2 regions of the Lysinibacillus sp. NPDC056232 genome follow, and region 1 is predicted to be linked to the other one. Evidence: predicted binding sites of a transcription regulator. Region 1 holds the regulator's gene; the other holds the start of a gene.
What was found. Region 1 encodes LexA, which represses DNA repair genes until DNA is damaged. Its sites were predicted from a motif close to CGAACATATGTTCG; they were not measured.
Positions count from the first base shown of each region.

Region 2: a site for LexA is predicted at 2,131-2,144, ahead of uvrB (excinuclease ABC subunit UvrB). Genes of this name have one in related genera too.

Region 1 is NZ_JBHJTF010000001.1:234,693-238,958, reverse strand. Features, by position in the region: partial or broken gene ACFCYJ_RS01175 (helix-turn-helix transcriptional regulator) at 1-53, shown strand, start outside; gene def (peptide deformylase) at 46-624, shown strand; gene ACFCYJ_RS01165 (YneB family resolvase-like protein) at 808-1,473, opposite strand; gene yneA (cell division suppressor protein YneA) at 1,470-1,787, opposite strand; gene lexA (transcriptional repressor LexA) at 1,950-2,567, shown strand; gene ACFCYJ_RS01150 (gamma-glutamyl-gamma-aminobutyrate hydrolase family protein) at 2,964-3,686, opposite strand; gene ACFCYJ_RS01145 (prepilin peptidase) at 3,774-4,266, opposite strand, start outside.
Region 2 is NZ_JBHJTF010000004.1:22,331-26,596, forward strand. Features, by position in the region: cobalamin riboswitch at 1-73, shown strand, start outside; gene ACFCYJ_RS04630 (S-layer homology domain-containing protein) at 245-1,621, shown strand; gene uvrB (excinuclease ABC subunit UvrB) at 2,218-4,197, shown strand; gene uvrA (excinuclease ABC subunit UvrA) at 4,205-4,266, shown strand, end outside.

The DNA of each region.
Region 1 (4,266 bases):
AAATTGCTAAAGCTCTTAATAGAAAAGTAGATGAGGTGTTTATATATGAGTAAGTTCCGTCCAGCGTATATGATAACAATGAAAGATTTCGTTAAAGAGAGTGCTGCAATATTACGTAAGAATACCCAAGAAGTTACGTTACCTGTATCAGAAGATGATAAAGATAGTTTATTATGCATGCTTCAATACTTGAGAAATAGCCAAGATCCGGATCTTTCCAAAAAACACAAATTGCGTCCTGGATCAGGGTTATCGGCTAATCAAATTGGTCTAAATAAACGAATGTTTGCTGCATTTTTTCAAGATGGAGATAAAAGTCATGAATATATGTTAATTAATCCAAAAATCATTAGTCACTCTTTAAACATGATTTATTTACCTGAGGGGGAAGGATGTCTTTCGGTTAATAGAAGAGTCAGTGGATTTGTTCCAAGATATGAGAGAATTAAAGTCAAAGCATACGATATACATGGGCAAGAAGCCATATTTCAATTTAATGGATACGGTTCAATCTTAATGCAACATGAAATAGATCATTTAAATGGGATCATGTTTTATGACAGAATAAATAAAGAAAATCCATTCAAACTACCAGACAATGTGACTATTGAAAGTTTGTATTAATTTATTACTTAAGGATAGATGGAACATAGTTATTCCTTGTACCCATCATTTTGATGGTAAAACCCGTCTCTACAGTTCTTCTATCCTTTACTTCGGTGACTGTATCCATCACTTCTCGGTCCTTCATCTCCATCTAGAGCCAAAAAAATCAGCGGGACGATCAAACTCCCACTGATTAAAACGTCACTTTATTTCGTTTCCCTCTTGATGTTCCCGATATCTCCTATGGACAGTGGCTTTGCTTACATCAAAGCCTAGACCTCTAAGAGTCATAGCGATTTCCTCAAAGGTGAAGCCTCGATTACGGAGCTTGACGATTTCTTCTACAGGGACATCTTTTCGTTCTTGACCGTTTGGATTCCCTCGATTAGATAAATTGTTTTCAGGGCGATAGCCATTTTCAACAGCACGACGCATGCCACGACGTATTTTAGCATTATGGATTCTGCGCTGGTACTCCTCTACAATTGCTAAAATTTCTAGGAGCATCGTATCCATTTCATTTAATTGTACAGGTCCCGCGTCTCGCATAGAGAAAACATTCGTTTCAGTTTTCTGCAATAAATGCAACACGGCCATTCGAGCATTTCCACGTCCTAAGCGTGTCTCATCCTGCACAAATAATGCTGTAACTTCTTTTTCTTTTATGAAATCAAGCATTTCTAGTAAACCTTCTCGTTCCACATCATAGCCGCTATGCTTATCCTTAAAAACACGCTTCACTTCGTAACCCTGCTCTTTAGCATAGCGTACTAGCTCCTCCTCCTGACGCTCTAACGAGGAGCTTTGTGTCTCTTTTTCTGTACTCACACGGCAATAGACAACAGCCGATTGTTGTTTAGTTATCATTTTACATTTCTCGCAATTTCAATTGAATTTATAGGATTGGGTTGGTCGTCACCCACTACTGGAATCACTAGAGATTTACCTGCAATAATTCGTACGTTCGATAATTCATTTTCTGCCTTAACAAGCTTAATCCATTCATCCGACTTCATTTTACCACGGTATTGTTCGGCTAACGACCATAAGCTATCACCATGTTCGATTTCAATTTCAGCGTATGTAACCTCGCCTGGGTCTGTTATAAAAAGATATGCTGTAAATAGTAGACAAGCTCCTAATAAAGTTGTAATATGTGGATTTTTTTTAAACCAGTTCATGTTTATAACCCCTTTCGAGAATGTTTGTTCGGAATATATGTTCTTATAATAATGCGAACAAACGTTTTTGTCAAACACTTTTCGAACCTATGTTTGCTTAAGTGTTCGCATTCTGCTATACTACTAATAAGTAGAATGATTAGAAAAAAGAGGTGAGCAATCATGAAAAAAGTTTCGAAAAGACAAGAGGCCATTTTAGATTTCATTAAAGAAGAGGTGCGCACAAAGGGGTATCCACCATCTGTACGTGAGATTGGTGAAGCAGTTGGACTTGCTTCAAGCTCTACAGTTCATGGACATTTAGCTCGTTTAGAGCAAAAAGGCTTGATTCGACGCGACCCAACTAAGCCACGTGCCATTGAAATTCTAGAGCCGGAGGATTCTATTCAAAAGCAACATGTTATACATGTCCCACTTGTTGGGAAGGTTACTGCAGGTTCTCCGATAACTGCTGTTGAAAATATCGATGAATATTTCCCACTACCAGATATTTATGGTACAAGTGAAGATCAGTTATTTATGCTAGAAATTATGGGTGAATCAATGATTGAAGCTGGCATTTTAGACGGAGATTTAGTTATTGTTAAACAAAAAGCAACTGCTGATAATGGTGATATTGTCGTAGCAATGACTGAAGAGAATGAAGCAACTGTAAAGCGTTTCTTTAAGGAAAAAAGTCATTTCCGTTTACAGCCTGAAAACGCAACAATGGAGCCAATTATCGTAGACCAAGTTTCTATTTTGGGACATGTTGTAGGTCTTTATCGTCGTGTACATTAAAAGTATCTCAATAGTAAAGTATAAAAAGAGGATTTTATGTTCACAAATGGGCATATACCTCTTTTTCTTATTTTTTGAGTGTTATTTTAAACATTAAAAAAACCCACTTTAAAATGGATTTCTACACCTAGCAAAGCCTTTAGTTAATTAAATCAGCTCATCTCCATAACGTGGGTTGATTTCCGTTCCGGCTGGGCGCTTTCCTGGGGGCGTCCGATGAGCCGCTTCACTCGCGCTGCTCGCTCCAGGGTCTCATCTGTGACGCTAATCCCCAAGGAGTCGCCCAGCCTCCACTCCAATCAACTTATATACACTAACTCTATTTTTTCATGTTTATCACCAAGGTTATCTTGCCCTTAGGTAAAAAAATCTATGCCATTAAACGCTTATCAAGTTTTATGCCTCTATCTTAAATTTCAAACTTGCCTTTACAAATGCAGTAAATAATTTCTTGGATACTTCATCTCCTGCTATGGCTAGCTCCTCAGGATGCCACTGTACTGCTAGACAAAATGGTAAATCTTCGTGTACTACCGCTTCAATGATACCATCACTTGATTTGGCTACTACTTTCAATTTTTCTGCTACTACGTTTATTGCCTGATGATGAAATGAATTCACCGCAATTTTTTCTTCATCGATCATCGTTGTTAATAATGTATCAGGTGTTAGATGAACATGATGTGTAGTAACGCCCCGTGCCGCTTGTTGCATGTGCTTTATTAATTTCCGACTGTGATACTCGCTCTCAATATCTTGATAGACCGTGCCTCCAAACGCAACATTTAGCATTTGAATCCCTCGACAAATTCCGAAAACCGGCATTTTCCGAATAAAGGCGGCTTCAATTAAGGACAGTTCTACAGAATCCCTTTCTGGATGAACCTTCCCTAATTTTGGTGTAGGTTCTGCACCAAAAAGAAATGGATGTACATCGTGTCCGCCCGATAGTAATAATCCGTCCGTCAACGATAAAATTTGTGCTACATCCTCTTCCACTCCAAGCGGAATTATTAGTGGAATACCCCCAGCTTCAATTATACTTTTGCTGTAGGCGGCATTTAATCTTGAGGACAAATCATCCTCTACAAAGGCTGTTATACCGATAATAGGTTTCATCTTATCCCCTCCATGATCTACAAGATTGATCTCGCATTAACTCTGATTGATGAAGACGATGAATCATTGAGGGCACCCCCTGATTAATTACCAAAATCCGAGATACCAATCCATCAACGCATCCCCATAGAAATAGATAATAATCGCCGCTAAAGCAATAGACGGCCCGAATGGTATAGGCGTTTTTCTTCCCTGCCCGCGTACCTTTAACATAGCTATCCCAACAATCATACCAATCACGGAAGCTAAAAATAGCGTCAGAATTGCATGTATTGTGCCGAGTACGAGACCAAGTAAAAAGAATAATTTAATATCGCCTCCACCCATTCCACCCCTTGATAGAACAGCTATACAATATAATATGCCAAAGCCTACGACAGCACCCACTATACTGTCCCACCACGGAGACAAAGGAGATATCACGCGTCCAAAAACTAGCAATGGTAAAAAGAATAATTGCACCTTATCGGGAATAAGCATATACACAATATCCGATACAACAATAATGACTAATAATGAAATAAATAATAGCGCTACAAAAAACTCTGCACTAAAGCCTAATTTCCAATAAGCAAAAGCA
Region 2 (4,266 bases), on a different contig from region 1:
ATGCCTCCAGTAGATGGAAAGGTTCTGAATAGGATACACGAGTCAGGAGACCTGCCTTTATTCCATCGTATTAACTCTCTTCGGAAGCTAGGAGAACTTACGGCAAATAGATGGACAGGCAAATTGTGTTTTTTGGCCTTTTTCTGTTTTCCTTAGATGCTCTCCCTTTTATTGGACAAGCATCTTTTTTATTTTCCGAGTTAATTGCAAATATATTCACTATAACAAGGTCAGGAGGAGAGAAATGGACGTTTATAAGAAATGGTTGAATATAGCGATTGTCTTTATCTTATCATTTTCGCTATTGTCGCCTGCTGCTCTAGCAGATACGCAGCAAATTGAAACTAGTGAGTTAGAATCTAGCTCCCCTATTAAATCTAATGGTGAAGAAGCTAGCGTCTTCCCAGAAATCACGAGTAATACAGATGAAGAAGTAGTAATTGATAAATCATCATTACAAACGGCAATTGAGAAGGCAGAGCAAAACAAAGCACCCGTAAAAGTAAGTGATGATGGAAAAGATATAGACCCTGCTGATTACTGGGTAACTCAAACTGAACAAGATGTGTATACAAATGTAATCGTATCTGCACAACAACTATTAGCAGATGAACATGCAATTCAAGAAGACATTGATGCGAAAGTATTTACTATTGAAAATGGTAGTAATAAAGCAATTATTACATCAGAAAGTATTCAAAAATATCTTGAAAAGAACATTAAAAATTTTGTTATTCAAAGTGAAAAGAACTTCAAAATAGAAGTACCTACTTCAATTTTTAGTGGCATTAAGCTTACTGAAAAAGAACAATTAAAGGCATCCGTAACGAAAGATGCTAAAAATAAACAATTCACTGTCACATTCGAAATTGAGAATGCTGATGGTAAATCAAAGTCAATTTCTATAGATAAAGAATATTTAAAAGTGACATTACCAGCTAACGAATTAAAATCAAATACAGTCGTTTTACAACTTGTTGGTGGCGAATACAAACCTGTTCCACATAAAATTGTGAACGGTGAAATTGTCCTATTCACAAAAACAAGTGGTACCTTCGTTTTAAAAGAAAGTACAGTAACATATAAGGACACTGAACATTATTTAGCATACAAAGAAGAAATAGAATTTTTGGCGAGTCGACACGTTATTCAAGGAACTACATCAGAGACATTCGAAGCGAATATATCAATTACTCGTGCGCAATTTGCAGAATTAGTTAGTCGCGCACTTGGTTTACAAGCAACAGGTGAAAATCCATTTGACGATACAAAAGGTAAATGGTATGCGACAGAAATTCAAGCTCTGTACGAGGCGGGTATTACAAAAGGTTCAACTGCTTCAACATTTAACCCAGAGGTACCAATTACACGTCAGCAAGCGGCCGCATTGATGGCACGCACTTTAGAATATTTAAATGCGGATGTGAAAGCTGGTGGAGAGATTAACTTTAAGGACGCTAACAATATTAGCTCTGAATACCTCCCTTATATTAAGCTATTAAATAGTCTTGATATTATGTCAGGTATGCAAGATGGTTCCTTTGATCCTACTTCTTCAATTACTCGTGGGCAAACTGCGAAAATTTTAAAACGTACGTTAAATATCGCAGGCATCATGTAATTTCTTTACTAACCCAAACGCTCAACGCATTTGGGTTAGTCCCTTTTTAGAGAATGGAGGTTGTTCAAATGAGAAAAAATTATCGATGTTTATCATAGTACTTACTCTGTTACTTTCTGCTGTGACTCCGATTCAGTTAAAAATTCTCCCATCCCTATAGGTGGTGAGATCCAAGCTGATCAGTTCTACTGGTAACCCGAGCAGTTTTTCATTCAAGCTGATCATATCTCCAAGCCACCCGATCAATTCTTCGGTCTACCTGAGCACATTTCTCCCCCTTAGATTCAATCTCCCTAGACTCCGCCTGCATAACCCTTTAATAGACCTGAACCTGACGAGCAATTCATCACCAAACAGTGAAATTTGTGCTAAGTTCAATTTACATCATCTCATCCCGATTAGTTAACATTTGGAAAGGGTAATCTATTTATAGATAGGTTACAATTAACTATTTTGGTACATACGTTCTATAGGATTCATCACAAATATAGAAAATGAAAAAATATTTACAAACATTCGTTCGTTAAATGTTCGAAATTTTAATAATGCTATGCTAAAATATATGTACAAATTGGAAGGAAAGGACGGGGACATGCGTGCAAACATTTGATTTACAAGCGCCATATACGCCTAATGGAGATCAGCCACAGGCAATTGTGGAATTAGTGGAGGGTGTACGTGCGGGTAAACGTCATCAAACATTACTCGGTGCAACAGGAACAGGAAAAACGTTTACGATCTCTAATGTCATTAAACAAGTAAAAAAACCGACACTTATTATGGCACACAATAAAACATTAGCGGGTCAATTATATAGTGAGTTTAAAGAGTTCTTCCCTAATAATGCAGTTGAATACTTTGTCAGCTACTATGATTACTTTCAGCCAGAGGCCTATGTACCACAGACGGATACTTATATCGAGAAGGATTCAAGCATTAATGATGAAATTGATAAGTTGCGTCACTCTGCAACATCTTCATTATTCGAGCGTGATGATGTCATTATTATTGCATCCGTGTCCTGTATTTATGGTCTAGGTTCTCCAGAAGAATATCGTGAAATGGTCGTATCGGTGCGGACTGGAATGGAAATTGAACGTAATCAGTTGCTTCGAAAATTGGTCGATGTACAGTATGAGCGTAATGATGTGAGTTTTACACGTGGTACGTTTCGGGTACGTGGCGATGTAGTGGAAATATTCCCAGCATCCCGAGACGAACAATGTATCCGCGTGGAATTTTTTGGGGACGAGATCGATCGAATTCGCGAGGTGGATGCGTTAACTGGTGAAATATTAGCGGATCGTGATCATGTAGCTATTTTCCCCGCATCCCACTTCGTTACACGAGAAGAAAAAATGCGGAAAGCCATTGAAAATATTGAAAAAGAGTTGGAGGAGCGTCTAGCTCTTTTACGTGCAGAGGATAGATTATTGGAGGCACAGCGTTTAGAGCAACGTACTCGTTATGATTTAGAAATGATGGGTGAAATGGGCTTTTGCTCAGGTATCGAAAACTACTCGCGTCATTTAACATTGCGTGAAGCGGGGGCAACTCCATATACGCTACTTGACTATTTCCCTGATGATTTTTTACTTGTTGTCGATGAAAGTCACGTTACTTTGCCACAAGTTCGAGGGATGTATAACGGTGACCAAGCACGTAAAGGTGTGCTAGTTGAGCATGGCTTCCGTCTGCCATCAGCACTAGATAACCGCCCTTTACGTTTTGAAGAATATGAGAAACATATACATCAAGCTATTTATGTATCAGCAACACCTGGCCCGTATGAGCTTGAGCATACTCCGGAAATGGTGCAGCAAATTATTCGTCCAACTGGGCTGCTTGATCCACAAATTGAGGTACGTCCTATTGAAGGGCAAATTGATGATTTAATCGATGAGATTCAAGGTCGTATTGCTCGTAATGAACGAGTGCTCGTTACGACATTGACGAAAAAAATGTCAGAGGATTTATCAGCTTATTTGAAAGAAATGGGCTTAAAGGTAGAGTACTTGCATTCAGAGATTAAGACGCTAGAGCGAATTGAAATTATTCGCGAGCTACGTAAAGGTACTTATGATGTTCTAATCGGCATTAACTTATTGCGAGAAGGACTAGATATTCCAGAGGTTTCTCTTGTGGCGATTTTAGATGCTGACAAGGAAGGATTTTTACGTTCAGAGCGTTCATTAATTCAAACGATTGGACGTGCCGCACGTAATTCTAATGGTCATGTCATTATGTACGCAGATAATATGACGGATTCGATGAAAAAGGCAATTGAGGAGACGAAACGTCGTCGAACACTACAAATGGCGTATAACGAAGAGCATGGCATTACACCGAAAACGATTGTTAAGAAAATTCCTGATGTTATTCGTGCGACACAGGTAGCAGAGGAAGAAGAGACTTATGTAGCGAAGGCAACAAAAGGTAAGAAGCTGACGAAGGCGGAAAAAGAGCAGTTACTTGCTTCGCTAGAATTAGAAATGAAGGAAGCAGCAAAAGCACTCGATTTCGAACGTGCTGCTGAGCTGCGCGATACAATATTTGAATTGAAGGCAGAAGGGTGAATGGCTTGTGAAAAATACTGAAATAGTCGTGCAAGGCGCACGAGCACATAATTTAAAAAATATTAATGT